Archaeoglobus fulgidus DSM 4304: one gene and its partners. Each later gene encodes a partner of the first gene's protein in a complex. Links are inferred from orthologs where the notes say so. Each region holds a gene or a part of one and is shown on either strand. Other genes may lie near its edges.

The links.
Region 2: AF_RS09475 (region 1) and AF_RS12675 share a complex: the UniProt entries of both Methanocaldococcus jannaschii proteins name them as parts of the RNA polymerase complex. The link is inferred for Archaeoglobus fulgidus DSM 4304 from one-to-one orthologs.
Region 3: AF_RS09475 (region 1) and AF_RS05720 share a complex: the UniProt entries of both Methanocaldococcus jannaschii proteins name them as parts of the RNA polymerase complex. The link is inferred for Archaeoglobus fulgidus DSM 4304 from one-to-one orthologs.
Region 4: AF_RS09475 (region 1) and AF_RS07720 share a complex: the UniProt entries of both Methanocaldococcus jannaschii proteins name them as parts of the RNA polymerase complex. The link is inferred for Archaeoglobus fulgidus DSM 4304 from one-to-one orthologs.

Annotation. Positions count from the first base shown.
Region 1 is NC_000917.1:1,694,278-1,699,487, reverse strand. Bases 564-3,458 are described here. They hold AF_RS09475 (DNA-directed RNA polymerase subunit B''), read right to left. Parts: upstream 2,833-3,458; coding sequence 1,294-2,832; downstream 564-1,293. Other genes in these bases: AF_RS09460 (ATP-binding cassette domain-containing protein), read left to right, coding at 3,298-3,458; AF_RS09470 (DNA-directed RNA polymerase subunit H), read right to left, coding at 2,865-3,071; rpoB (DNA-directed RNA polymerase subunit B), read right to left, coding at 564-1,293. Also shown: more of rpoB, read right to left, coding at 1-563; more of AF_RS09460, read left to right, coding at 3,459-4,266; AF_RS09455 (ABC transporter permease), read left to right, coding at 4,269-5,024. UniProt on the Methanocaldococcus jannaschii protein: DNA-dependent RNA polymerase (RNAP) catalyzes the transcription of DNA into RNA using the four ribonucleoside triphosphates as substrates. The Rpo2 subunit (Rpo2N and Rpo2C in this organism) is implicated in DNA promoter recognition and in nucleotide binding.
Region 2 is NC_000917.1:999,964-1,007,769, reverse strand. The notes cover bases 1-2,910. They hold AF_RS12675 (DNA-directed RNA polymerase subunit N), read right to left. Parts: upstream 1,616-2,910; coding sequence 1,385-1,615; downstream 1-1,384. Other genes in these bases: AF_RS05700 (50S ribosomal protein L18e), read right to left, coding at 2,502-2,810; rplM (50S ribosomal protein L13), read right to left, coding at 2,021-2,491; AF_RS05710 (30S ribosomal protein S9), read right to left, coding at 1,621-2,019; AF_RS05720 (DNA-directed RNA polymerase subunit K), read right to left, coding at 1,082-1,309; eno (phosphopyruvate hydratase), read right to left, coding at 1-1,072. Also shown: AF_RS05695 (TIGR00725 family protein), read left to right, coding at 3,003-3,449; AF_RS05690 (radical SAM/SPASM domain-containing protein), read right to left, coding at 3,422-4,555; AF_RS05680 (MaoC family dehydratase), read right to left, coding at 4,717-5,175; AF_RS05675 (serine aminopeptidase domain-containing protein), read right to left, coding at 5,172-5,387; AF_RS05670 (3-hydroxyacyl-CoA dehydrogenase/enoyl-CoA hydratase family protein), read right to left, coding at 5,465-7,417; AF_RS05665 (Lrp/AsnC family transcriptional regulator), read right to left, coding at 7,529-7,806. UniProt on the Methanocaldococcus jannaschii protein: DNA-dependent RNA polymerase (RNAP) catalyzes the transcription of DNA into RNA using the four ribonucleoside triphosphates as substrates.
Region 3 is NC_000917.1:1,005,301-1,012,970, reverse strand. The notes cover bases 4,897-7,670. They hold AF_RS05720 (DNA-directed RNA polymerase subunit K), read right to left. Parts: upstream 6,511-7,670; coding sequence 6,283-6,510; downstream 4,897-6,282. Other genes in these bases: rplM (50S ribosomal protein L13), read right to left, coding at 7,222-7,670; AF_RS05710 (30S ribosomal protein S9), read right to left, coding at 6,822-7,220; AF_RS12675 (DNA-directed RNA polymerase subunit N), read right to left, coding at 6,586-6,816; eno (phosphopyruvate hydratase), read right to left, coding at 5,074-6,273; rpsB (30S ribosomal protein S2), read right to left, coding at 4,897-5,077. Also shown: AF_RS05755 (COG1470 family protein), read right to left, coding at 1-429; AF_RS05750 (ABC transporter permease), read right to left, coding at 426-1,319; AF_RS05745 (ABC transporter ATP-binding protein), read right to left, coding at 1,316-2,200; AF_RS05740 (hypothetical protein), read right to left, coding at 2,304-2,930; AF_RS05735 (serine aminopeptidase domain-containing protein), read right to left, coding at 3,039-4,409; more of rpsB, read right to left, coding at 4,484-4,896. UniProt on the Methanocaldococcus jannaschii protein: DNA-dependent RNA polymerase (RNAP) catalyzes the transcription of DNA into RNA using the four ribonucleoside triphosphates as substrates.
Region 4 is NC_000917.1:1,378,258-1,386,064, forward strand. The notes cover bases 2,435-5,345. They hold AF_RS07720 (RNA polymerase Rpb4), read left to right. Parts: upstream 2,435-3,670; coding sequence 3,671-4,021; downstream 4,022-5,345. Other genes in these bases: AF_RS07705 (DUF22 domain-containing protein), read right to left, coding at 2,435-2,635; AF_RS07710 (hypothetical protein), read right to left, coding at 2,768-3,178; AF_RS07715 (50S ribosomal protein L21e), read left to right, coding at 3,376-3,669; AF_RS07725 (DUF655 domain-containing protein), read left to right, coding at 4,070-4,657; AF_RS07730 (PRC-barrel domain-containing protein), read left to right, coding at 4,692-5,009. In the rest of the region: AF_RS07690 (hypothetical protein), read right to left, coding at 1-17; AF_RS07695 (sulfite exporter TauE/SafE family protein), read right to left, coding at 14-871; AF_RS07700 (universal stress protein), read right to left, coding at 873-1,310; more of AF_RS07705, read right to left, coding at 1,319-2,434; more of AF_RS07735, read right to left, coding at 5,346-5,802; AF_RS07740 (SCP2 sterol-binding domain-containing protein), read left to right, coding at 6,028-6,378; AF_RS07745 (ferredoxin-thioredoxin reductase catalytic domain-containing protein), read right to left, coding at 6,395-6,715; AF_RS07750 (glutaredoxin family protein), read right to left, coding at 6,725-6,973; AF_RS07755 (alpha/beta fold hydrolase), read right to left, coding at 7,094-7,807. UniProt on the Methanocaldococcus jannaschii protein: DNA-dependent RNA polymerase (RNAP) catalyzes the transcription of DNA into RNA using the four ribonucleoside triphosphates as substrates. This subunit is less well bound than the others.

The DNA of each region.
Region 1 (5,210 bases):
GTGGAAGAGTGAGCCGTCAACCCTTCTTCCCTCGAGGCTGCCGACCTTCCCTCCAATCATCTCTAGAACGTGTCCGACTGTCATCCTTGAGGGGATGGCGTGGGGGTTGATTATCAAGTCGGGAACGATTCCTGACTCGGTGAAGGGCATGTCCTCCTCAGGAACCAGCAGCCCAACAACTCCCTTCTGACCGTGTCTTGATGCGAACTTATCACCAAGCTCCGGAATTCTCAAATCTCTAACCCTTACCTTGGCGAGCTTTGAGCCGCCTTCTGACTGCATCAGGAAAACGGCGTCAACAACACCCTTTTCGTTACTTCTCATGGTTACAGACGTCTCTCTTCTCTTCTGCGGGGAAATCCCAAGCTCCGTCGGCTCTTCAAGGAATCTCGGAGGGGAGGTTCTGCCTATGAGCACGTCATCAGGCCCTACTTCAGTTTCGGGGAAGATTAGTCCATCCTCATCAAGATGCGCGTAAGCTTCTGCACCCCTGAAGCCTGAAATATCAGCTCCGGGTATTTCAAACTTGTCCTCCTGACCACCGGGATATCTCATTTCCTCAGATTCGTAAGTTCTGTAGAAGAAGCTCCTTCCAAGGCCTCTCTCAACGCTTCCCTTGTTCATTATGAGTGCATCTTCGATGTTGTAACCTTCGTAGCTGAGAACTGCCACAACGAAATTCTGCCCCGCAGGTCTTTCATCAAATTTTATCTCTACCTGCGTGTCTGTTGTGACGATGGGAACCTGCGGGTGCTGCATCAGGTGCCCTCTTGTATCCGTTCTCCACGCGAGGTTGGAGTACGGAATTCCGAGGCTCTGCTTTATCATAGCCGCTCCCATCGTGTTTCTCGGAGATGCGTTGTGCTCCGCATATGGAATGCTGCCGGTACAGATTCCAACGATAAGCGAGGGGTCGAGCTCCAGGTGGGTGTGCTCAGGAGTGAGCTCATGCTCGTAAACGGCAACGTACGCGTTCTCCTCCTCTTCAGCGTCAAGGTACTCAATCAGCCCCTGCCTGACAAGGTCCTCAATCGTCAGCTCCCCCTTCTTGATTTTTTCGATGTGCTCCGGCGTTACGAGGGGCTTACCGTCTTTGACAACAATCAGCGGCCTCCTTGCCCTTCCTGCATCTGTGTTTATTCTCACCTCGTTTGAGTCGGGATAGTAAACAACATTAACCTGATTGGAAATTCTGCCCTTTCTTCTCAGCTCTCGGATTTTATTTGCAAGCTCCTCCCCATTATCGTGAAATCCTACAAGGGCACCGTTGATGTAAACCCTACACTTCCTCATTCACTCACCCCTTATCGGCTCGACACCAAGCCTGAAAACAACCTTCTTTATCTCGTTCTCATCCGTTCCAACGCTTACTTCAGCGTATTCGGCGAAGTTCTTGACGAGACCACAGTTGGGGCCTTCGGGAGTCTCACTTGGGCATATCCTGCCCCACTGCGTGGGGTGGAGGTCTCTTGCCTCGAAGTGGGGCTGGGACCTTGAGAGAGGGGATACGACTCTTCTCAGGTGGGAGATGACGGAAATGTAGTTGTGTCTGTCGATTAGCTGCGAAACACCCGTCCTGCCACCAACCCAGTTTCCGGTTGCCATCGGGTGCATGAGTCTGTCCGTCAGAACGTCGCTTCTCACGGCTGTTGACATCTTCAACGGCCTTCCTCTGATCTTCGCCCTCTCAAGCTGGTACTTCACGTCTTTAATCAGCCTCAGAAAAGCAACTCTGAAAATCTCCTCCATGAGGTCTCCTGCAAGCTTCAACCTCTTGTTGGCGTAGTGGTCTTTGTCATCTTCTCTCTTGTAGCCGAGGTAAAGCTCGAAAACGGCTTCAGCCATCCTTGCGAGGAAGAAGGCCTTTGCCCTCCTCGATTCCTTGTCCGTCCCAAGGTGGGGGAGGAAGTACTGGTCGAGAACCTGCTCGGCCCTCTGATACCTGTACTCTCTGCTCTGACCCGGAGCAACCCTCTTCCCTATGTACTCTATCGCCTCTTCCTGGCTACCAACATCCGAGTCCTCGATGTTCTGGAGCATGTACTTCATTATTTCGGGGTTGGTGCTCACCATCTCCACGATTTCCTGGTCGGTTTCAACTCCAAGGGCCCTCATCAGCGTGACGAACTTAATTGGCTTGGGGAGCTGGGGGAAAGTAACCTCCAAGATGTTGTTTCTCCCCCTTTCTACCACAATAAGCGCTCTGTAGCCCGCCCTCTGAGAGAAGCACTTTGCCAGCTCTACCATTTCACCGTACTTCTCCTCCCTTTCAAGCAGAATCTTGTTCGGGGAGAGGTCTTCGAGTGTTACGAGAGCCCTTTCCGTTCCGTTAATTATGAAGTAACCACCGGGGTCATAGGGGTCTTCACCTGCAATGCAGAGCTTTTCCTCATAACTGAGGGACTGGAGGTTGTTCACCTTTCTCGCCCTTTCGAGAACAGCGTCGATAAAAGAGGGATTGAGGTTGCAGATTTTGGACTTTACCATTACCGGAAGCATTCCGATTTGCACAATTTCCGTTTCGAGGGGTTTGCCCTCATCATAAACGGTGCACTCAAGGTAAATGGGCGCAGCGTAGTTGAGATTTCTAAGCCTTGCATCTGCTGGAAGTAAAGGCATAGTCGTCCCCTCAGCCTCTTTGATTATGGGCGTGCCCACCTTGATCCTTCCCAGCTCCACGTAAGTGTCGGGAATGTCGAGCTCAATCACTCCCTGCTCATCAATCACTCTCTGAAGCCCCTCATCTATGAACCTGTTGAAGGAATCTATCTGATGTTTCACCAATCTTTCATGGGTAAAGTACGCCCTAGCCAAAACACGAGTGTCGAGCATGTCATCTCACCTTTCTCTTTTTGCAGATTTCATCATACAACCAATCTGTAAAAAACACTCTCCCCTGCAGTTAAACTTTTCCTTGTTATTTTTACAATATCCCCGGGTTTTGCTCCGATCTCCTTTGCTATTGGATCGTCTGCCTTAATTTTCGGAAGCTGCTCTTTCCCGATTCCCAGTATCTTCAAAAGCTCTTCTGCCTCCTCTTTACTCAAAACTTCATGCTTCGGAACGAGCATGTGGTCCTGCAGCTTGAACTTCATGTTGATCCTCCTATTTTTAAATACGGGCTCGACGGGATTTGAACCCGCGACCGACGGGTTAAAAGCCCGTCGCTCTGCCTGGCTGAGCTACGAGCCCTCATCCATTAGCGATGGTGAGGATTTAAATCTTTTTCGTGCTCTAAAGATACAAGCAAAGGACAGATATATTTATCGGTGCATTCGAGATTTGCGGGGAAAAGGCATGTACGCCATTGAAGTGGAGAATCTGGTGAAAAAGTTCGGGGATTTTGAAGCTGTTAGGGGTGTAAGCTTCAAGGTTAAAAGGGGTGAAATCTTCGCTTTTCTCGGCCCCAACGGGGCTGGGAAAACAACGACGGTTCACATTCTCACAACACTGCTCAAGCCCACCTCGGGGAAAGCTTTTGTCGCAGGCCTTGATGTGGTGAGGGAGGCAAGGGAGGTGAGGAGGAGAATAGGAATAGTCTTTCAGGACCCAAGCGTTGACAGAGATTTGACAGCATACGAGAACATGCTGGTTCATGGTGGCGTTTACGGATTGAAGGGAAAGGAGCTTAAGGAGAAAATAGAGAGGCTCTTGAAGTTCGTTGAGCTCTGGGAGTTCAGAGATAAGCTCGTCAAGTACTTCAGCGGGGGGATGCAGAGAAGGCTGGAGATAGCGAGGTCTCTGCTGCACCATCCCGAAGTGCTCTTCCTCGATGAGCCGACTATTGGCTTAGACCCGCAAACAAGAGCTCACGTCTGGAGCTACATTGAGGCCATGAAGGAGGAGCAGGACATGACGATATTTCTCACAACCCACTACATGGAGGAGGCTGAGAAGCTTGCGGACAGAGTTGCTATAATCGACCACGGGAGAATTATTGCGGAGGGAAGCGTTGAGGAGCTTAAAAGGCTCGTGGGGAGCGATGTTGTTTACCTTAAAGTGGAAAACGGGGCGGAGTGCTTTGAGACGGGTTTGGGCAACTGCGTCGTTTTGCCGGATGGAAGAATCAGAATAGACGTCTCCAACGCGAGCGAGGCGATACCAAAAATTTTCGAGATTGCAAGAGAGAAGGGCGTCAGGATTTTGGAGGTTACATACCACAGACCCACGCTCAACGATGTGTTTCTCCACCTCACGGGAAGGGAAATAAGGGATGAGGGTGGTGAGCTGAGAAAAGCGATTATCAGGGCTAGAATGAGGAGATAAAGATGAGAGCGTTTGAAATCATGGTTTACAGGCAGATAAAGCGATTTTTGAGGGCGAGGTCGAGGGTGGCTGGGATGATTATAAACCCCCTTGTCTGGCTAACGTTCTTCGGCATCGGGTGGAGCCGAGCTTTCAGAGACCCGAGCATTTTCGGAGGCGTTGACTACCTCACCTACCTTTCTCCTGGCATATTTGCCATGACCGTTTTCAACCAGAGCTTCGTTAGCGGAATAAGCGTGATATGGGATAGAGAGTTTGGGTTTCTCAAGGAGGTGCTTGTAGCTCCCGCATCGAGAAAGGAGACGATAGCAGGCAGAATTTTTGGCGATTCGGCGGTCGCCACACTTCAGGGAGCGATAATACTAGCTCTCACCTTTTTCATTGCAAGGATAAACATATTCGGTGTGATTCCCGCTCTCGGAGTAGGTTTTGTTCTTGCGGTAGCGTTCTCCAGCTTCGGGGTCAGCATCGCAGCCAGGATGAGGAGCATGGAGGGATTTCAGATGATAATGGCTCTCGTGATGCTCCCCCTGATATTCCTCAGTGGGGCGATTTACCCCATCGCCTTCATGCCCGCCTGGATGAAGGTCTTGGCTCTCCTAAATCCTCTAACGTACGCCGTAGAATCTTCGAGAGTTCTGCTTACGGGAGTCAGCGGGATTTTCCCCTTAGACCAAAGCCTGCTGATACTTCTGTCACTCACAGCGTTGATGCTGTACGTGGCGATGGTCTCATTCGAGAGGAGCACCGTGGAGTAAAATTAATTAACTCTTCGCCTCAATCACCCCATGCTGCCGCCGTGGCTCAGCTGGCAGAGCGGGTGACTTGTAATCACCAGGTCGCGGGTTCAAATCCCGCCGGCGGCTTTCCTGATAATTTTAAACTTCATGTATTTTCAGTTAGGGCACAGCACTGCCCGCTGTTGAAGTTTTTACAGGTGTGAT
Region 2 (7,806 bases), 690 kb from region 1 along the record:
GTGCTAAAGTCTCATCCTCCGTTTCTCCGCTTCTGTGGCTCACAACAACGCTGTATCCGTTATCCTTCGCAATTTTCACCGCCTTTGCCGTCCCGCTCAGAGTCCCGTTCTGGTTAGGTTTTATTAAGACTGTGTTTGCTGCACCAACCTCAATGCCCTTCTTTATGATTTCGGGGTTGGTTACGAAGATGTCATCCCCGCAGACCATGCACTTTACCTGCTTCGTCAGCTCCGCAAACCCCTCAAAGTCCTTCTCGTGGAGGGGGTCTTCGATATAGAGCAAGTCGTACCTGTCAGCAAGCTCCGCCATGTAGGCAATCTGCTCCTCTGTAGTTAGCTTTCTGTCGGAGTAAACGTACCTCTCACCATCCCATAGCTCAGTTGCCGCAACGTCAATCCCCATCCTGACCTTCACTCCCAGCTCGTCCTCAACTCTCTGGATGGCCTCGCTGAGAATCTCGAAGGCCTGCTCGTCACTTATCTGTGCAGCCCAAGCCCCCTCATCGCCTTTGGCAGCGAAAATTCCCCTTTCTTTGAAAATCTTCTTAAGCTGCTTGTGTACGGCGGCGTTTGCTCTCTGAGCCTCAAAAAAGGTTTTTGCCCCAACTGGAATTACCAGAAACTCCTGAATGCTTGTGGAGCCTTCTGCGTGTCTCCCACCACCTATGACATTGCCCAAGGGGTAGGGAAGCTCCTTTGCAAAAACTCCACCAACGTAAGCGTAAAGCGGAAGGCCGAGAATTTCCGCAGCTGCTTTAGCAACTGCAAGGCTTGCGGTTATGGCGAAATTGCCACCAATTCTGGAAAAGTTATCGGTTCCGTCAAGCTCTCTCAATGCCTCATCAACGCTCTCCTGATCAAAGACGCTCATTCCGATAATCGCCTTTGAAACTTCCTCCTCAATCTCCTCGTATCTGTAGGGGCTGACTACTACAGCCTCTCCACTGCCAGTAGAGGCTCCGCTCGGAGCCATCGCCTTCGCAACAACCTCCCCAGCAACGACTTCACACTCAACCGTCTCGTTTCCCCTGCTGTCGAAAACGACTCTGTAGTGAACGTCCTCAATTATCAAGCTACCACCTCAGAAAAGGTCGTATCTTTCAAGCCATACAAATTCATTTCTCCTCCTCCTGACGGTAATTGGAATTACGCCCCTGTTGAACTCTTCAAGGGCTATTTCGAGGGGTTCAGTTTTATCAGTCTCAATTAAGACAGGAGCTCCCATTGCAATCTGCAATGCTCTCGCTCCAATAATCCTGGCCTTTTCAAATCTCGTATATTCGAACGGGAACTTTACTTTAATGCCCATCACCCCTTAAAGCAGATGGGGCCGCCGAGATTTGAACTCGGGTCACGGCGTCCCGAACGCCGCAGGATCACCAGGCTACCCCACGGCCCCATGAAAGCGGGATAGCTCCTTAATTACAGACTTGTGAGTTATGAACATTCTCCTGCAGCAGTACCTCTCGATTCCGAGTTCGTCCAAAGCCTCTTTTGGACTCTTGCCCTCGCTGAGCTTCTGCTTGTACTCATCGTATAGGTGGCCTATAACCGCCCCGCAAGAAAAACAGCGAATTGGGAAATCGCTGGAATTCTCGTTTCTCGGTACGTCCATTGTGTTCACCTGTAGGATGTCTGTCTCCTTGCTCTCGCTCCCCTACCTCCCTGAATCTTTGGAAGCTTCCTCCTCACGTCGTTAACCAGGAGGGTTCTGTCATACTCTAAGAAAGCCTTTCTCAGCTCCTCATCTCCGCTGAACTCAAGGAGCGCTCTGGCAATGGCAGTTCTTGCGGCCTCCGCCTGAGCCATGAACCCCCCTCCCCAAGTTTTGACCTCAATGTCAACCTTCTCTGCAAGCTCCTTGGCGATGATGAGGGGCTCCATTATCTTCATCCTTGCAAGCTCGGGCTGGTGTATCTCAACCGGAACGCTGTTTATCCTCACTCTGCCCTTGCCCGGCTTTATAACAGCCCTTGCAGTTGCCGTTTTTCTTTTACCGCTCGTTACAACAATCTTCATCTCAGACACCTCTGAAACCGAGATACCTGCTTACCTCTGCAAGAGTAACGTACTTGTCTGTTTTTGAAACTTTCTCCAGAAGTGCGTCCTCGATTTTCTCAAACTCCCTGCCCTGAAGCTCCTCCGGAACGCCCATGAAAACTCTGAGCCTTCTGTAGGCATCTCTTCCCCTTGAGCTCTTCCATGGGAGCATTCCCCTGACGGTTCTCTTGAATATTCTCTCGGGATGCCTCGGGAAGTAAGGCCCCTTCTCCTTGCTTCCCCTGTCGTACTTCTCCTTGTACCTCTCGAAGACCATGTACTTGTCCCCCGTAATCACCGCCTTCTCTGCGTTAACAACAACGATTCTCTCGCCGTTGAGCAGTCTCTTTGCAATTTTGCTTGACAGCCTTCCGAGAATGTGGCCTGAAGCATCAATAACTGTGAAGTCGTCTCCAAGAGTCTTGATAACCCTGCTAACGTTTACCGCCATTCCAACCACCTCAGACCATCAGCCTCACTCCGCTACCCTTCGGATTCTCCTTCAAAAGCTCCTCGATTTTCATGCAAACTCCGCCAGCCTCCCTGATTTTGCTTGCCGCCTTCTCCGAGAAGCTGAGCGCTGCAACCTTTACTGGCTTTGTGATGCTCCCTGAACCAAGAACTTTCCCCGGAACCACAACATACTCGTTGGGCTTTGCATACTTCTCAATCTTCGATACGTTTACCTCCGCCTGCAACCTCCTCGGCTTCGCCAACCTCTCTGCAACCTCTTTCCACACTGGCGCCTCATTTTTTGCTGACTCGCTCAGCAGTACATCGATGAGAGTAACGAGGTTTGGATTTGACTTCCTCCTCTGCCAGCTTCCTTATCTTGCTCATATCAACTACACCTCAGCGTAGTTTTGACCGTTACATTACGTAATTTAAATCTTTGCCGCATGTTAATTTTTAATGTTCCTTCCGCGGAAGGCTAAAAACGATTTCGATATGAGGTGAAGCTAATGCAGATTGGGGTTATAGGAGCGGGAGAGTGCGATGAGGAGACTTACAGAATTGCGTACAGAGTTGGGGAGCTTATTGCCGAGAAAGGGCACGTGCTGATAAACGGGGGCCTCGGAGGGGTGATGGAGGCCAGTGCCAAGGGGGCGAAAAGCAAGGGTGGGCTGGTTGTTGCCATTCTGCCGAGGAAAAAAGATCTCTGCAACGATTTTGCCGACATCAGGATTGCGACGGACATGGGACATGCAAGAAACGTAATAATCGTCCACTCCAGCGACGCTTTGATTTCTGTGGGCGGTGGTTACGGAACAATTTCGGAGATAGCCATTGCACTCAAGGAGGGGAAGAGGGTCGCCTCTCTCAAGCCTCCTGTCGTGATTGAGGGGATGAGGGTTTTTGAGACTCCGGAAGAGGCAGTTAATTACTGTATCTCATCATCCGTCAAATAGCAGCTGGGGTCAGCACCCCACAAATCGCCGTAGCGGTAAGCTCTAACTCTGAACCCTCCACATATTTCCTTAAAGTGACACTTCCCGCATTTATCCCTGAGATACTTGGTTTTCTCCCTAAGCTTTTTCAGCAACTCGTCCTCACCCATCCATATTTCCTCGAAGCTCCTCTCCAAGACATTTCCGACAGTGTAGTCCCACCAGAACTGGTTGGGGTGAACATTGCCCTGATGGTCGATGTTTGCGAGCCTTATTCCGCTGCTGTCTCCGCCTCTGAACTTCAAGAACTCAAGAGCCATCTCTGCCTTTTCAGAATCAGCCTCTTTCAGCTTCAGGTAGGTGTAGATTCCATCCGCGGGATTGTCCACCGTCATAATCTCCATTCCCTCTTTCTCAGCCTCCCTGAGAAGGTTATCGAGGAGAGCCCTTCTCTGCTCGTTGGTGATGTCGTCCTTGAACTCCGCTCTGCCGGATGGGACGAGGTGGTAGAGGCAGAATCTCGGAATTTCGTGCTCCCTCGCCAGCTCGATGAGAGAAAAAACATCTTTGTAGTTGTATTTGCTCACGGTGAACCTTATTCCAGATAAAACAACTTCTGAGGCCATTAGCAGTCCCTTAAATGCCCTTTCGTAGGCCCCCTCGACTCCCCTGAACCTGTCATTGGTTGAAGCAACGCCATCGAGGCTAACTCCAACGTACTCAAAAACCTTAAGATTTTCTGCCATATCTCTGTCAATGAGAGTTCCGTTGGTGGACAGAACACTCTTTATCCCCTTCTTTTTAGCGTAACCAGCAATTTCGAAGATATCTTCCCTTAAAAGGGGTTCACCACCGCTGAAGAGGATTAGCGGGACTTTAAACTCGGCAAGGGAGTCCACAATCTGGAAGCACTGCTCTGTCGTTAACTCCGAAAAATCGGAATTGGCGGATGCGTAGCAGTGAAGGCATCGCAAGTTGCATCTGTTCGTAACATTCCAGACGACAATGGGGCGGAGGGATGAGGCAAACTGCTTGAGCTTTTCAGGAATGAAGCTGGAATCCCCTCCGTAGGTTATCTGCCTTGAAACCGTCGCTTCTCCCGCAATAAGCTTGCTCAGACTGATCATCCTCAACCTTAGCGGCAACCTTCAAAAATAGTTTTCGAAGGAAAGCTTATTATCTCATTCGCCAACTAAGGCTAAGCCGGGGTTGCAGAGCCAGGCCACTGCGGGAGACTCGAGATCTCCTGCCCGAAAGGGCGCGTGGGTTCGAATCCCACCCCCGGCGCTTACCAGATGAGCACCTTAACCACGCCCTCTGCAACAACTTTATCGCCTGTATAGCACTTGACGTCGATTGTGTAGCGGTTTTTCTCCACACCGCTAACCACTCCCTCAACCCTCACAACGTCTCCAATTCTTACGGGGGAGGTGTAGCGGAAAGATTGTTCAAGCAGCACCACAGTGCCGGGAAGCCTTGCAACAGCGGCAGAAACGAGGCTTGTTGTCAGCATTCCGTGCACGACTCTGCCTCCAAATCTCGTTTTTGAGGCAAAGTCCTCATCAAAGTGCACAGGATTCAGGTCACCAGAGATTAAGCCGAACATCGCCACGTCAATTTCGCAGAGCTTCTTTTCATACTCAAACCTGTATCCTTCCTTCAACTCACCTTCAAACTTCTCAAAAGGCTTAACCTTCCCTCCTTTCTTGGAGTAGATTCCCTTCATCTCTTCCAGAAGGCTCATCATTTTGACCTCTCCACCACCCATTTTATAGCTTCCGGCCAGATTTTTCTGTGCGAGCTTCCGCTGACAGTTAGACCGATATGCCCTTTATCAGACAGAAGCAACTTTTTGTCCTTAGACGGAATCTTCTCAAAGAAGGCTGTAACGGACTCTGGTGGAGTTATGTGGTCCTTCTCTGCAGCAAGAACGAGAACGGGCATTTTGATGTTTTTCAAATTCACCCCCTGTAATCAAATTTTCCTACATCTTTGAGAAGTAAAACACAAAAAATTATTTGGATAAAAAATACAAATTACCTGCCCTTCCACTGAGGTCGCCTTTTCTGAACAAAGGCCGCCATTCCCTCAGCAAAGTCCTCAGTTGGGATTAGAAGCTCAATCTCCTTTCCAGCAAGCTCTAAGGCGTTCCTGAAAAGCTGCCTTACAGCATTCATCGACCTCTTTATCGACTGCGCCGCTAAGGGAGCAACTCTGCAAACCTTATCAACGTGCTCTATCCCCGCATCCTCCAAGCAGTGCTTCGGCACAACTAAATCAACCAGCCCGAACTCCTTAGCTTCTTTAGCATCCATCGTCTCTCCAGTTAGGGCGTAGTAGGCCATCCTCCTGCCGAAAAGGGCGTATCCGAAGGATGAGGCGATAGGCGGGATAGCTCCAATCAGCCCCTCAGGAACGGCAAAGCTTGCATCTTCGCTGGCTATAACGATGTCAAAGAACATGTTGAGCTCCATCCCTCCACCGAACGCATTTCCGTTCACAAGAGATATTATGGGCTTGTCGTAGTCAGCAAGCTCCGAAACGAGGGGCATGGCAATGTTCTCGAAGAACTCAACGCCATCCCTGAAGCTTTTCCAAGAGCCCATTACAGCTATGTCGTCTCCAGCGCAGAAGGCTCTCCCCTCTCCAGTTATGATTACAGCCCTAACATCCCTGTCAAGCCTCGCCTTCCTGAAAGCCTTTGTCAAACCAACCCACATCTCCTCGTTTAAGGCATTCAGCTTCTCAGCCCTTCTCATGGTTATAACTGCATAGTTGTGCCTCTTCTCATACCTTACTGGCCCGATATCCTCAAGTTCGTAGTTCCACTTGTAAAAACCCTCTCCGGTCTTCTTTCCGAGCTTTCCATTCTCCTTAAGCTCTTTCAGCAGCTCATCCGGCTCGTACTCCTTCAGTCCCGTCTTCCCCTTCCTCGTTTCCAGCACCGAAACAACCCTGTCTATGCCATAGCTGTCGGCAAAGTCCAGAATGCCCTTCGGATAGCCCATTCCCTTCACCGTTGCCTTGTCTATGTCTTCTTTCGTTGCGATTCCGTTTCTTATCAGCCACGCAGCCTCGTTAATCCCCGGAGCCAGCAGATTTATCGGGTTGACGCTGTATGCAAGGTCTTTTGAGATTTTAGCCCTCGTGTAAAAGCCACTGTACTCATAGAAGCCTTTGCCAGTCTTCATCCCCAGCCTGCCCTCTAAAACCATTCTCTCGAGCAGTCCAGGCACCTCCACCTCAAAGCCCCTCTTCCTCACTTCATTGAGGACATTGTAAACCGTATCAACTCCGCTGAAGTCAACAACCTCGAAGAGGCCCATAGGCAGCCCTGCTCTGTATTTAACGGCTGCATCAATCTGCTCAGGTTTAAAACCCTCCTCAAGCAGCCTTATCGCCTCCACGAAAACCCTTATGTTTATCCTGTTAATCAAAAACCCGGGAACGTCCCTCTCAACGAGAACGTAGTCCATTCCAATTGATTTGGCAAACTCAACGGTTTTCCTTACAGTTTCATCGCTCGTGTCTCTCCCCCTTATTATTTCAACCAGCCTTATCAGAGTTGGAGGGTTGAAGAAGTGCAGCCCCACAACCTTGTCCTTTCTCTTTGTTGCCATCGCTATGTCTGTTATTGGAATGGTGGAGGTGTTCGTGGCGAGAATGACGTCATCCCTGCAGTTCTCATCAAGAGTTTTGAAGACCTCATGCTTCACTTCGGTCTTCTCGACAACAGCCTCTATGACGAAATCAGCCTCTTTAGCAGCTTCAACCAAATCCGTTGTGGTTTTCAGCCTCTTCAGCACATCATCTGCCCCTTTTATCCTTCCCTTTTGTTCAAGCTTTCTGACGCTCCACTCTATCCTTGAGAGCGCATTTTTCAAAATGTTCTCGTTTATGTCGCAGAGAATTACCTCATTTCCAGCAAGGGCACAAACTTCAGCAATTCCGTGCCCCATCGTGCCCGCACCGACCACAAGAACCTTCATAATCCAGTTTGATAATGATATTATTTAAGTGTTTCTTATTAGTGTAGGCATTGCCTTGCAGATTTCAACAAAAGTGGAATTTTTTACTAAAAATGGTAATAGAGGCGTAATTCACAGCAGAATTGTACGCCGGCTATCCTTCACCGTCTCCCCAACAAACTGGGCCATTGAGTCTATCTTTATCCCGCTCCTCTGCAACCACTCAAGGAATTTTTCTCCCTCAGAAACAAGCTCCTTCAGATTCTTGTATCGCACAACGACCAGAAGATTGTAATTGGAGCCAACGAGCTTGTATATCTTTTCCACGAAGTCGAACTTCGCAAGCCTTTCCGTTATCTTCTTCAGCCCCTCGTAATCGTTGTGCACTCCCAGAAGAAGAATCCCGATCG
Region 3 (7,670 bases), 690 kb from region 1 along the record:
TGCGTTAACCTCAACCACATCCCCTCCTTCAGCAACAATGCCCGTGTTGTCGAGGGATATCCGCAGAGGCTTTTCTGGAAGCTCAACGTTCACCGTAACGCCTGCACTGCCGTCTGCGTGGAGATAAAGGTAATACCTCCCCGGCTTTTCCGGAGCCAAGAATTTGAAGGTTAAATCTGCCGACTCGCTGGAGTTCAGCCTTAAGGAATTAACCCTCTGTCCGTTGTAGTAGAAGTAGCCCTCAGCCTCTCCATACCAGAAGCTGTAGCTTAGCTGAAAGGTGCTCTCATTCCCCTCGTCATTTTTCACGGTGAGGGGGATGGAGACCTCTTCTCCCGGGGCAGCAGTTATCTCCTTGAGTTCACACTCAATCGAGCCAGTAAGGAGTGCCGCAATCGCAGCTAAGAGAAAAAACCTGAAAAATTTCATAGCTCCTCCCTCGTGAACCTGACGTAGCTTAGAGTAAACAGCAAGAGAGGCAGTATGACGAAAGAAAGAGCGTTTTTGGTTGTGTCCGTTGGCTGGAAGGGCATGAATTCAGAAGTTGCCGCGAAGGAGCTTACGAGGGTTGTGTAGCTGTTTTGGGGCGAAATCAGCAAAATTGTCTGGGTAATCTCCTGAATTCTTCTGAAGTGCTCCTCTCTCTCCTCCTCATACTTTTGCCATTCTGGAGATTCAATAACGCTCTCATCAACTTTTTCAAAGTCAACAGGCGGCTGGGGAGCAGGACCTGCTAAGATGCCGGCGATGAAGTAGGCCATTATCGGCACAAAAATAGCCAGCATGACGAAAAGTGTTAGGGAAACTGTTAATGAGGTAGTGGAGCTTTTGAAGACTGCTGAGAAGAACAATCCGATGGAGAACATGGTGAAGAGGTATGCAATCGTTGCCAGCGCGAACTTCGCAATCAAGCCTAAATCGTCTGCTGCTGGTATGTAGCCGTAAAAGGCTGAAACTCCGATGATGAACATTACCGTAACGAGAACTATAATGCAGATTGCCGCCAGTGCAGCAATTGCTTTGCCCAAAACTATTTCATCCCTGAAAACCGGGTGGCTGAGGAGCGTTCTTAAAGTTCCGCTCTCCTTCTCCCTCGAAATCATGTCAAATCCTATTGCCAGCCCTAAAATCCCTCCGACAAAGGCTATCGTTTGAGAGCCAAGGAAACCAAAAACTGCTTTGATGCTGATTGTCGAGAACTGGCTCATTTGAGACACAAAGAGCAGGTATGTGAGCAGCATCGCTGCAAGCAGAGCTAAAAACCTCTTGCTGGTTACGATATCCGCAAACTCTTTTTTTGCTATAATCAGCGCCTTCATTCTCCCACCATGCTGAGGTAAATTTTTTCAAGGCTTGGCTCCCTCAGAGAGAGCTCTTTAACAACAAAACCGTGCTCGAAGAGTGTGCGCGAAATTTCCACTCTGCAGTCCGATTCAACCTTAATGACATATACATCTCTGCTCTCATCATACTCAACCTCTCCAAACTCCCTCAGCAGAGATTCGTCAGCTCTGGGCTCGGTTTGAACAACAACCTCCATGCTGCCTGAAAGCTCCGAAATCTTCCCAACCTTCACGATCCTTCCCCTGTTTATGATTCCCACAACGCTGCACACCTCCCTGACCTCTGAAAGTATGTGGGAGGAGAAGAAGAAGGTCTTGCCCTTCTGGTTGAGCTCCCTTATAATTTTCCTGAAGTCTGCAATCCCCTGCGGGTCGAGGCCGTTGGTCGGCTCATCCAGAAAGACCACCTCAGGGTCGTTTATCAGTGCCTGAGCTAAGGCCAGCCTCTGCTTCATTCCCCTGCTGAACTCTCCAACCTTTTTGTCTGCGGAATCCTGAAGGCCTACGAGGGCGAGAAGCTCGTCAACATTATCCTTAGGATTGGCGTAGAATTCCGAGAAGTAAAGCAGGTTCTGCCTTGCCGTTAAGTTGGGATAGAAACCGTAATTTTCTGGCAGGTAGCCACAAATCTCCTTAACCTCAACCGGCTTCTCCTCAACGTCCATTCCGGCAATCCTTACGCTGCCTGAAGTTGGCTTAATCAGTCCGAGGCAGCAGTTGATGGTTGTTGTCTTTCCAGCCCCGTTTGGACCGAGAAAACCGAAAATTTCGCCCCTCTCAACTACCAAGCTTATCCCGTCAAGAGCCCTGAAACCGTTGAAGACCTTGGTGAGGTTCTCAACCTCAATCTGTGCCATGCTGGAGCTTGGTAGGGGAGAATATAAATGTTACCAAATGAGATGTGATATGGTAAATACATTATGATGACAATTAGGAAGCTGAGAAAAAATGGGAAATAGCTTACCCAATTTGGAAAGCTCCTGTGTCGTAGAGCGCTGCGGTGAAATCGATGTTAACGCTCTCACTCCAGAACCACTTGTTAAAGTCTGCTTTGAACTCATGGTGTGCTATCATTGGCAGGTTTCCACCCGGCTTTGTTGGATCAAGCAATCCAATATCCTCAACGACGAAAATTCCAAAAGGTCTGGCCGAGAAAGCCACCAAATCAGCTTTAAAAATCCTTTCATCAAGCTTAAGCGATTTTTTGTCTTCGGTAACTTCCGATACAGGCAGAACGGTAACCTTATGGCCTGATTTCGACAGAGCTTTTAGCCATGCCTGAATGAATTTCTCCTTCTCCTCCTTGCTTACCTTGTGGAGCACTATGGTAAAGCTGCTATTTTCGATCTTCTCTGCAAGGCTTTCGTAGAGCTCAAGTGGAGTGACTTTTTTGAGAAAATCCTCCTCGGCGAGGTACATCTTTTCTCCTGAGTTTAGGTCCTCCAAGTCCTTCAGGACTTTTCCGCTTGCTGTTGGCTCCAGAACGGTTTTCTCTTTTTCTGTGGTGAACACGCCAGCGCATGCGCTTAAGACAATCACTGCGAGCATAGCTGCCGAAAGCTTGAAGATACCTCCTTTATCTCCCATATTATACACCTTATTGTTAGCAAATGACTTTTGCTTATAAAATTGTTCCGTGTTGTCGTCTTTACCTAAGGGAAAAACAACCCATTTGGCGTAAGGTAAGTTAAAAAGTCAGTGGGGAGTCACCGGGTACACCCTTACCTTCTCCAGCCACGCCCCAACTTTCGGAAAAACCTCGCTCGGCGCCTTCAGCCCGAAGGGCAAGTCAAGATGGGCTGTGCCCTCAATTATGTAGTACTCGTCGAACTGGTGTGGTGTCTTGGCCTCCATCAGGTCTCTGATTATCTGTTCCGCCTCAACAAGCGCATCGTATTCTGAGAGCAGCGTTATGAACGGGACTCTGACTTTCTGCATGTTCAGAATGTAATAGTAGTAGCCATCCTTTCCGGGATTTGGTTCTGGGGGAACAATTAGGTAGCTTCTGCCACCGTTCTCGAAGTATTCCCTCGCAGTCCTGTGAGTTCCGAAATCGTTGTAGTGGGCCAGTGTGGGAGTGTAGAGGCTGTCAGCGACGTATCTTACAAGGAAATCGTTCAGCTCGTCATTCATGTTGCCGGGGTTTGTGAAGGTTAAATCTCTTATGAGTTCGCTGTACTGCCCGTACTCCTCGTTCATCTCAAATATTAGCTCAAAGACCTCATCTATAGTGTGGGTAGTGGCGCACCACAGCCTGTCGTTCTTCGCAATTAGATTCATGATCCCCCTGATGTCGATGTAAAGCGGGGTGTCGAGGAGAAGCCACATCAGCTTCAGGTCTGTGAGCTTGGGCAGTGGTGGAATCATTGCCGGGTCGAGGGCAATTACTCCAACAACAGTCTCCTCACCCTCGGTCAATCCGTTCCTTTCCCTCACCAAATCATCATCCGAAACGACCTTCTTGCACCACGGCTTTTTGAAAAGGCAGGCGAAAGTCCATTTGAATTTAGCGCCCTGCAGGTAAACGTAGCTCACAAGCCCACCGGTGCTGTGCCCCCCTATCACCGGATGCTTTCCCGTCACCTCGTAAACCTTCGTAATCGCCGCCTTTGTGTCGTAAATCGCCCACGTATCGAGGCTCGTTCTTGCAGAGCCGACACCGCTTTTCAGCTCCCCAACGCCCGTCCCCCTGTAGTTCACGAGCCAGACGTCGTATCCCTGCTTCCAGAGGTAGTATGCAAGGCTGTAGTAAAGCATGGGGTCCTGCTGGATTCTCTCATCCCCCACGGCCCAGTCCGCAAGCTCTGATGGAAGCTGAGTTTTGTAGAGGTCTTTGAGTTCCGGAGGTGTGTGAGTCAGGTATTCGTTCATGTTGCAGAGCAGCCCCGAAAACAGCACAACCGGCTGTACACCGTCGTTTACACCTTCTCCCGGCGGGTGGTATCTCAGCAGCTTGATTTTTACTCCGTCATCCGTTTTTGCCGTGTAAACCTCGCCGAGATACTCAAACGCTCCAGCGGCAGGAATCAACAGCAGCGCCATAACCAGAGCAACAGCCCTAAGCATGCAGTCTGTAACCTAAGATAATTATATAATTTTCTACAAATTAATGGTGATAATTAGGATAACAAAAAATAAACTTAAAGCTCGGCCTCGAAGTCCTCAATGCTGTAGGTGAAGTCCTGCCCCCTGATTTTCGCAATCTCCCTTGCGAGGAGCCAGTAAACAATGGCCAGAGCCCTTCTGCCCTTGTTGTTTGTGGGTATGACAAGGTCAACGTCAGCGGAGGAGTTGTTGGAGTCGCAGAGGGCAACGACTGGAATGCCGACAGCAGTGGCCTCGCTCACGGCCTGCTTGTCAATGGCGGGATCATTGACGAAAACGACCTCAGGCTCCCTGTACTCGGAGAGCATTGGATTTGTCAGAGTTCCAGGAATAAACCTCCCCACGATGTAATCGCTTCCAACCACCTTTGAGAACATTTGAACGGGCTTGTGAGCGTACTGTCTCGCCGCAACCAGCAGAATCTTTGAAGGCTCATACCTCGAAAGGAACTTTGCGGCAACTCTGATTCTCTCGTCCAGCTTTCTGATGTCCAGAACGTAAAGCCCATCCTGCCTTACCTTGAAGATGAACTTCTTCATGTCGCCCGTTTTGATTTGGGTCCCTATGTGCACTCCCGCTGCGAGGTAATCATCCGGCGGAACCAGATACTCGTACTCCTTCTCCATCATATCATCACCATTCTCGGTTTGTCCATCAATTCTTCAATCCTGATGAGCTCGTTGAGCTTGGATATTCTCTCTCCCCCAACCACTCCGGTCTTTATTAACTTTGCGTTGAAAGCAACGGCGAGATGTGCTAAAGTCTCATCCTCCGTTTCTCCGCTTCTGTGGCTCACAACAACGCTGTATCCGTTATCCTTCGCAATTTTCACCGCCTTTGCCGTCCCGCTCAGAGTCCCGTTCTGGTTAGGTTTTATTAAGACTGTGTTTGCTGCACCAACCTCAATGCCCTTCTTTATGATTTCGGGGTTGGTTACGAAGATGTCATCCCCGCAGACCATGCACTTTACCTGCTTCGTCAGCTCCGCAAACCCCTCAAAGTCCTTCTCGTGGAGGGGGTCTTCGATATAGAGCAAGTCGTACCTGTCAGCAAGCTCCGCCATGTAGGCAATCTGCTCCTCTGTAGTTAGCTTTCTGTCGGAGTAAACGTACCTCTCACCATCCCATAGCTCAGTTGCCGCAACGTCAATCCCCATCCTGACCTTCACTCCCAGCTCGTCCTCAACTCTCTGGATGGCCTCGCTGAGAATCTCGAAGGCCTGCTCGTCACTTATCTGTGCAGCCCAAGCCCCCTCATCGCCTTTGGCAGCGAAAATTCCCCTTTCTTTGAAAATCTTCTTAAGCTGCTTGTGTACGGCGGCGTTTGCTCTCTGAGCCTCAAAAAAGGTTTTTGCCCCAACTGGAATTACCAGAAACTCCTGAATGCTTGTGGAGCCTTCTGCGTGTCTCCCACCACCTATGACATTGCCCAAGGGGTAGGGAAGCTCCTTTGCAAAAACTCCACCAACGTAAGCGTAAAGCGGAAGGCCGAGAATTTCCGCAGCTGCTTTAGCAACTGCAAGGCTTGCGGTTATGGCGAAATTGCCACCAATTCTGGAAAAGTTATCGGTTCCGTCAAGCTCTCTCAATGCCTCATCAACGCTCTCCTGATCAAAGACGCTCATTCCGATAATCGCCTTTGAAACTTCCTCCTCAATCTCCTCGTATCTGTAGGGGCTGACTACTACAGCCTCTCCACTGCCAGTAGAGGCTCCGCTCGGAGCCATCGCCTTCGCAACAACCTCCCCAGCAACGACTTCACACTCAACCGTCTCGTTTCCCCTGCTGTCGAAAACGACTCTGTAGTGAACGTCCTCAATTATCAAGCTACCACCTCAGAAAAGGTCGTATCTTTCAAGCCATACAAATTCATTTCTCCTCCTCCTGACGGTAATTGGAATTACGCCCCTGTTGAACTCTTCAAGGGCTATTTCGAGGGGTTCAGTTTTATCAGTCTCAATTAAGACAGGAGCTCCCATTGCAATCTGCAATGCTCTCGCTCCAATAATCCTGGCCTTTTCAAATCTCGTATATTCGAACGGGAACTTTACTTTAATGCCCATCACCCCTTAAAGCAGATGGGGCCGCCGAGATTTGAACTCGGGTCACGGCGTCCCGAACGCCGCAGGATCACCAGGCTACCCCACGGCCCCATGAAAGCGGGATAGCTCCTTAATTACAGACTTGTGAGTTATGAACATTCTCCTGCAGCAGTACCTCTCGATTCCGAGTTCGTCCAAAGCCTCTTTTGGACTCTTGCCCTCGCTGAGCTTCTGCTTGTACTCATCGTATAGGTGGCCTATAACCGCCCCGCAAGAAAAACAGCGAATTGGGAAATCGCTGGAATTCTCGTTTCTCGGTACGTCCATTGTGTTCACCTGTAGGATGTCTGTCTCCTTGCTCTCGCTCCCCTACCTCCCTGAATCTTTGGAAGCTTCCTCCTCACGTCGTTAACCAGGAGGGTTCTGTCATACTCTAAGAAAGCCTTTCTCAGCTCCTCATCTCCGCTGAACTCAAGGAGCGCTCTGGCAATGGCAGTTCTTGCGGCCTCCGCCTGAGCCATGAACCCCCCTCCCCAAGTTTTGACCTCAATGTCAACCTTCTCTGCAAGCTCCTTGGCGATGATGAGGGGCTCCATTATCTTCATCCTTGCAAGCTCGGGCTGGTGTATCTCAACCGGAACGCTGTTTATCCTCACTCTGCCCTTGCCCGGCTTTATAACAGCCCTTGCAGTTGCCGTTTTTCTTTTACCGCTCGTTACAACAATCTTCATCTCAGACACCTCTGAAACCGAGATACCTGCTTACCTCTGCAAGAGTAACGTACTTGTCTGTTTTTGAAACTTTCTCCAGAAGTGCGTCCTCGATTTTCTCAAACTCCCTGCCCTGAAGCTCCTCCGGAACGCCCATGAAAACTCTGAGCCTTCTGTAGGCATCTCTTCCCCTTGAGCTCTTCCATGGGAGCATTCCCCTGACGGTTCTCTTGAATATTCTCTCGGGATGCCTCGGGAAGTAAGGCCCCTTCTCCTTGCTTCCCCTGTCGTACTTCTCCTTGTACCTCTCGAAGACCATGTACTTGTCCCCCGTAATCACCGCCTTCTCTGCGTTAACAACAACGATTCTCTCGCCGTTGAGCAGTCTCTTTGCAATTTTGCTTGACAGCCTTCCGAGAATGTGGCCTGAAGCATCAATAACTGTGAAGTCGTCTCCAAGAGTCTTGATAA
Region 4 (7,807 bases), 320 kb from region 1 along the record:
AGTCTGTCTTCCCTCAACCAAACACCCCCGTCAGCCCCTTATAGATGTTGGTTGATGCCGCTATGAGGAGGATGATTAGCACAACCTGCCTTATAACCGCGGGTCTAACTTTGAGAGCCAGTGATGCGCCAAGTTTCGAGCCTAACGCCATTCCAACCGTTGCGGGAACTGCAATATCCGGCAAAACAGCCCCCTTTGCAATGTAAACCCATCCTGCGATTGAGGTGTTGAGGAGAATTATCAGCATGCTTGTGGCAACTGCCACCCTTATTGGCAGCAGCATGACGAGATTCAAAACCGGAACGTTTGCCCACCCCGCCCCGAGACCGAACATTCCCGCGATTAAACCGACGAAGGCGAACATAAGCAAGGCAACAGGGGTATTGGAGGCGTGGTAGCTTATTTCCTCCCCTAAACTCGGCTCAAAGCAAGCACCCCTCATTTCAAAAAACCTGCCAATTCTGTCCTCCTCCTTACTTTCGGGAAACTCCAGCCTCTCGGTTGTAAGCATTATCATCAGTATTACACCGAGAAGAATTCCGAGGAGCAGTGTAATGTAGTGTTTCCCCTCAGGGAACTCCCTTGAGATGTAAAGTCCCAGATAACCACCAGCAAAGGCCGTTAGATTGGAAACTAAAACGAGTGGAAGAACCATTCTGAGGTTGGTGAAACCCCTCATCATTACTGCTGGAGAGGAGACGAGGGCGCTGGTCAGGGCAACTATTACACCCCCTCCCCTTATGTAGTCAACATCGAACTCCGAGAAGGCTGTGAGCAGAGGTACGAACATCACCCCTCCACCCACACCTGAAAGGGGGGCGAGGATTCCTATTAAGAGGGAAAACAGGAAGATAAAGACTGCCGAGTACATGCTATCCCCTGCAAATCAGCAAGCTTGCCTTTGACTTTTTAAGCAGAACCTCGCACGGGTCTTTGCCGAAAAACCCCCCGATTACCCTCTTCAGCAATCCACCCTTAAACCCCACAACGATCAAATCGGGCTTTATCTGCTTCTCCACAAGCAGCAATCTGTCCGCGTACTTTCCGAAAACAACGCTGACGTCAGAAACTTTCAGTCCGGCTTTTTCAAGTTGGTTCTTGAACCCCTCCAGCTTCTTCATCGATTGTGTCATCAAGCGGTGATACGCTGCAAGCTCCTTCTCCTCGGGAACAAAAGGCGGGACCTCCATTTCCCTGATATAGAGAATGTAAACCTCCCCCCTCAATCCGTCCTCTGCCAGCTTTTTCAGCTTCTGGAAAGCAATCTCTCCCCTACCGGTGTCGTCGAGAACGAGAAGGATTCGCTCCATGTTCCCCCCTACTGCAATCCCTCTACGTATTTCATAAGCTCTTCTTCCGATAACTTAACAAAGCGGTTGTACATCTCCCTTATCTTCTCAACTGGGCTTAGCTCAACCTGATAGAGGTTGATTACTCCAAGGAGGTCATCTTTTTCTATCTTTCCATCAAAAAGCGGTAAAAAGATTGCCTCATCGACCTTCCCCCCCTCTTCAACTCTCCAGGGCAAATCAGATACAAGGTCGATGAGCACTCCATCAGAGTGGCGCATGATCTCCATTGGATAGACGATCGTGTTTGCTGGAATTTTTATTTTCTTTATTTTAACTCTAACTGGCTTGTTTTTAGTAAGCTCCTTGTCCTCTGCTGCGACGACAACTTCCCACCTCGCTACAGGGCTCCTATGGTAGCCAAAAGGAGGGAGATGCACCTTCTTTCTAATGATTTTTTCTTCCTTCCTGTAAACCAGGGTAAAATCCTGAGGCTCTTTGGTTGCAATCAGCGGCTCGAGTTTCTTTAAACCAACGTAGTAAACATTGATAACACCCAGTAAATCCCCCCTCTTTATTTCCCCATCATCAACAGCAAGAAATACAGCCTGCTCAATATTCTTTGGCTCCTCAACTCTTCTCGGTTTTCCAAGCTGCACAACGTCAACTACAACTCCGTAGGGATTTCTGGATATGGAAAGCGGAACGACCACAGTGTTTGGGGGTAACTCAACGTTTCTGATTTTCACTCTCAAAACATCCCCAGCCCTCACCCCAACATCTTCGTCCGCAACCAGGGGCTCCCAAACTCCCACATGTGTTCTTGTGTACCCAAAAACTTTCGTAGAAATTTTCTCCCTGTAAATGTTTCCGTCGTCCCTCCACGTAATGTTTGCCTCAACAATCTCTTCCCTCAGCTCAACCTTGGTCGGTTTGAGGTTAAAGAGCCTCGAAATTAGGCCCGTTTTTATGAAAAACACCTTCAGAACACCGACTATATCACCCTCCCTTACCACACCATCATCAACAGGGAGAAAAACCACTCTCTGGATGCACTTTTCGTCCTCAACCCTCGTCGGTATTCCGCATTCGACGACATCCAGCACGGTGCCAAGAGCGTGTCTCATAATGTGCAGGGGGCCGACCATAGTCCCCCCGGGAATTGTGAAGGGTCTTACCTCAATAATCTCGGGCTCCCCTTTTTTCACCTCGACGTCATCCATCGCGATCAGCGTCTTCCACTGAGTCAAAGGAATGATTCTGTAGCCAAAAGGCTTAAGCTCAACCTTGAGGCTACCCCTCTCACCCCCAACCTCGTCTGTCCAGTACTTCATCTTTACGGCCATACAACCACCTTTTCAACAATAGATTATGTTAATTTTTTGTTATATATAAATATTTCCTCAACGGAGCGGTACTAACGGGCAAGTGCGTTCACATAATTTCGCAAAGTTTTTATCTCACTTTTTAACACTTTATCAAAGAAAAACTACGAGCCTCGAAATGAGGTCGAGTGAAACGAAAAGCAGTCCTATCTCTACGCCGAAAACAGACACGGCTACTGGGGCAAGGAAAAGTAGGGCTGCCCTGAAACCTCTTGGAAGCATAGAAAGTGCCGCTGAGCAAGCCGTTTCCCTAAAGCTCAGTTTTCCTGCCCTGTACATCGCAGATAGTGACGAAATCCCAACTATCGGGTGAATTAAGAATGACGCTATGGCAAATCCGCTTTTCAGCTTTGAGAACCTTATGAGGTTGTTTATGAACTCACCAACCCTGCTGAACTGGGGGAGGGAAAAGGGGGCGTTTGATAGTATTAGGCTGACAAGCATTATCGGAACTACCTTTGACATTAGCGTTAGTGTTTGCAGCAGGGCGTAGTTCACGTCCACCCTCCCCAATCGCCTTGGGGTTTATTAAGCTTTGAACTCCTGCCGAACTCACAGTTCTTTGACGATGGAAAATTACCCCTAACCGCGTCTATACTAAAGGTATTAAGCTTCTACCAAACTCAACTGTAACCAACCCTTTAATCCATTTGCAAAAAGCCTTAAATATACTTCCGGTGTCAGTGAGAAGGGGATCGACAATGGGATGGAAGTCACACGGTTTCAGGTTCAAATCGGGAAGAAAGCTCAGAAAGAAGGTCAGGGAAAAGGGAGTGAGAATCAGGAAGTTCCTTCAGACCTTTGACGTTGGCCAGAGAGTTCACATAGACATCGAGCCCGCATCTCAGAAAGGGATGCCGCATCCAAGATTTCAGGGGAGAACTGGTGTCGTGATAGGACAGAGGGGCAGAGCCTACCTCGTGCAGGTTAGGGACGGGGGAAAAATGAAGACCCTGATTGTAAGGCCCGAGCACCTCAAACCACAGAGTGGTTGAAATGTTTAAAGAGGTTAGGGATTTTGAATACATCACAATTTCTGAAGCGAAAGAAATAATGGAAGAAATAGCCAAAAAAAGGCAGGAGGAGGCCGAGCTTTTGTTTGAAACCAGGAGGGCTTTAAAGCACCTCCGCCTTTTCGCCAAACTTCCGGCAGATAAGGCAAAGGAGCTTGTTGATGAGCTTGTCAAACTGCCCCAGGTGGGCAGCAAGGAGATAGCCGTAAAGCTTGCGGATATAATGCCGCGAATACCTGACGAAGTGAGGATTATTTACGCTAAGGAAAGAGTTACTCTGACACCCGAGCAAATTCAGGAAATTCTGGACGTCATCGACAAGTATCGTATTTAAGAAAAACATAAATAGTTACAGCACTATTTTGAAAAAGGAGCTGATGCTATGGAGAAGCCAAAAGTAGAAAGGTCTGAAGGTAAGGAAAAACTTGAGGATTACGCTTATGTACTTGATTTCATGCCATACGGTCATCCTGACGATAAAAGGCCAATACACAGGAGGGAGCCGCTCGCACAAGTCGTTGGGGAGAGAAACTTTACACTTCTCGAGGTTAGCATAAGAAAGGGTAAGCAGCCCCTGGTAATGGACAGAGTTTACATCGGCAAGGGGGAGAGAGATGTAGTGTACAAGATCAAGAGAAGGCTGAGATACGAGGATTTAACTCCTGCCGCAAAGACTGAGCTGCCTTACGTTATCGAGCACATAATAAAGCAGGATGAGAAGAAGTACGTGGATTTCTTCAACAAGGCCGATTCCATAACAACGAGAATGCACCAGCTCGAGCTTCTTCCCGGCGTTGGAAAGAAGATGATGTGGGCAATAATCGAGGAGAGGAAAAAGAGGCCCTTTGAGAGTTTTGAAGACATAGCCCAGAGAGTCAAGGGCATTCAGAGGCCCGAAAAGCTAATCGTCAGCAGAATTATATACGAAATCAAGAATCCTCAAACCAAGTACAAGCTCTTTACTGCTTGAAAAAATTAATATATTTTTTCGTTCTGCTATTCTCATGGGGATGATCGGCGAAATAACAACATTCTTTGGGATGAGGGTATTCACAGATGAGGGAAGGTACGTTGGCAGAGTTGAAGATGTTATTCTCGACCAGAACACAAAATCGATCAGGGGGCTGGCAATATCGGACTACAACAAGGCCCTTATAGACTCCCATGCAAAGGGGGTTATCATCCCGTACAGGGTCGTTAAGGCAGTGGGGGACATCATAATAATCAAAGACCTCTTTAAGAGAAAGTCGAGAGTGCTTGACTACGAGTCCAGGGAGCTCATTGAAGAGGAGGGAGAAGAAGGAGAAGAATGGCAAGAATAATCACGAAAATTCCGGCAACCAGCCTGAAACTTATCCTTTCTTTCAGAAATATCGCCCCAAAAATTGCCGCAAAAACCGGTGAAGTGGAGGAGGGCTGAACAACGTTCCAAGAGCTCGACACTTTTATTGCCGTAATGAAAAGCATAATCCCCAAAAGGAGAAAAATCCCCCTAACACTCCTGAAAAATAACCGAATCTCTGTTGAAAGCTCATCCTTTTTTGCCGTAAAGCTAAGAAGAATCAAGCATAGGAGCAGCCTAACGAACGCAACAATCGAGACGGGCAGTCTGTCCGTGAGAAAGTCGAGAGTCAGAATGGCCAGAGCCCACGAAAAAGCTGCGAGGAGGGCGTAAAACAACCCTGATGTTTCCCCTTTCTCCCCTGATCCGTAAATGATGTACACAGCCACAAACACTAAGATTGCGGAAATCAAAGCATTTAAGCTCAGTTCAGCACCGTAAATAACAGTTGATAGCAAAACAACGTAAACGGGATAAGTCGAGGAGGCCGGAAGGGCTATGCTCACCGGCGACCTTTTCAGAGATGCGAAGTAGCTCAAATCACCTATATAGAACGAGAGCATCGCTGAAATAACGAGAACGAGAGCGGTTTGAAGGTCTATAACTACTCCCGGAAAGTCGCGCAATGCGAGAGGAAGGAAGTAAACTGTGGCGAAGAGCGTTCGGTGGAAGTTTGCCGTGAAGGCGCTGACGTCCTTCACACCCTTCCTGTAAGCTATCCCGTTAAAGGCCCAGCAAATGGCAGCCGTTAGAGACATCAGAATTTCAAGCACAAGGTTTAGGCTCCACTGTTGCTTATAGCCTTTACCAGTTATCTAAAATTTAAAATTAATAATCGTTGCTTTTTCAACGAGAACTTAAATTTTTTTATTTCTACGTTCAAAACGCTAAAAAACGCATAAAATTCCTGCAAAAAGGTTGAAGAGCTTTTAGGGCAAAAATCAAAAGATTTATATATGAAAGACCCTCATGATGAGTTGCAAAAAGAGGTGATGTAAATGAGTGAGGCAAAGGAATTGATTAAGAAGATGTGCGACCTCCAGAACAGCAACGAGGAGATTCAAAAGGAAATGGCCGGTTGGAGCGGTGTCGTTCAGTACAAGCTCGATGGCGAGGAGTTCTATGTTGAGTATAAGTCAGACGGAACCTGCGAATTTAAGGAGGGTGTTCACAGCTCCCCGACCTTTACGGTTGTCGCTCCTCCAGACTTCTGGCTCGCCGTGCTCAAGGGACAGGAAGACCCGGTTAGCGGCTTCATGATGGGCAAGTACAGAATCGAAGGAAACATAATGGAAGCCCAGAGGCTTGCCGGAGTAATCAAGAAGTTCCAGGGCAAATTCGAGCTCTAATTTTTCTTTTTTGTTTTTACACTTCAAGATAGTACTTCGCGTGCCTGTCGGGAACGCTGTCTGCGGGCTCCTTTTCCCTGCTTAGGTAAAGGCCGCAGTAGCAACGTCCGTACTCCCTTATGTCGTCTTCTGCGTAAACGCAGGGGCATATTATGAGACGGTCAACCTCCTTCTTGCCTGTTACAAGCCTGCAGGGGCAGGTTGCGATGCCGTACTGCTCTTTATTCTGAATTAAAGCCTTGGCGAAATCGAGCAAAAGCTCCCTATCCGGGTTTACCCTCCAACCACGCTTCTCAGCCACTCTTTCAAAAACCTTCAGATAATCTTCTGGCGTCAAACTCCCACCTCAGCCCCTGATTAGCTCTTTGAGCTTCTCTTCATTATATCCGAGAACGTGCTTATCCCCTTTTACCACAACTGGCACAGAATAGCTCCCGGAAATGCTGTGAACCTTCTCAATCACCTTCTTCCTCTCCTCACCCTCAAGCTTATCAATCCAGATTACTTCGAAGTCAACACCCTCTCTTTTCAGAAATTCGAGCGTCCTCTTGCAGTGCGGACATGTCGATAGCCCGTACATCAAAACCTCAGCCATGGTTATAGGAGGGCAGTCTATTTTTAATAACTTTGGTGAATTTGATTTTAATTCAAAGACGCTGTTTAGGCTCTTCGCTATTTTGCTGTGGTTAAGTTGTGGGGAAAAGCTTAGTCTAAATTAAACCCCAACTTTTTTGAGAAACTTTTCAAGCGCCTCGTTGAATTCCACGTGCTTTTCAAGCATTACCATGTGGCTGGCGCCAGGTATTACGACTAGTTCTGAATTTGGAATGTGCTTGTGAAAAAATTCGTGATACTTCAGCGGCGTTAGCTTGTCCTCCTCGCCGACAATTACGAGAGTTGGGACACCTATTTTCAACTTCCCGTTCCTGTAGTCTTCAAGCAAATCAAATCTATCACACAAACTGAGATCGAGGTGTAGCACATCAACTCTATCCAAGAACTCTCGTCTTTTCTTCTCGTATTCCTCTCCTTTGCTGGCAAACGCCATACTTAACATTAAGTCAACCGCCTTTTCAGGTTCCTTTTTTAGGCCTTCCAAGATCTCAGGAAGAACCCTCAGCCTCGCTCCAGTCCCTACCAGAACGAGAGCCAAGCAGATTTCAGGATTTCTAAGATATAATTTTTGAGCTACAGCCCCACCTAAGCTATGACCCACTACGACGGCTTTCCCAACGGTTTTCTTCAAGCTCTCACTGGCATAATAAGCGTATTCGTCAACCGAATTAACCTCCACGGTGTCGCTCTGGCCGTGATTGGGGAGGTCTATTGCGTAACCCCCGATTGCCGTCAACTGATTTACCCACTGAGTGGCGTCGCTCCCGGAGCTGTGTATGTAAAAAACTTTCCTCTCCCTCCCTTTGAGGAGAGA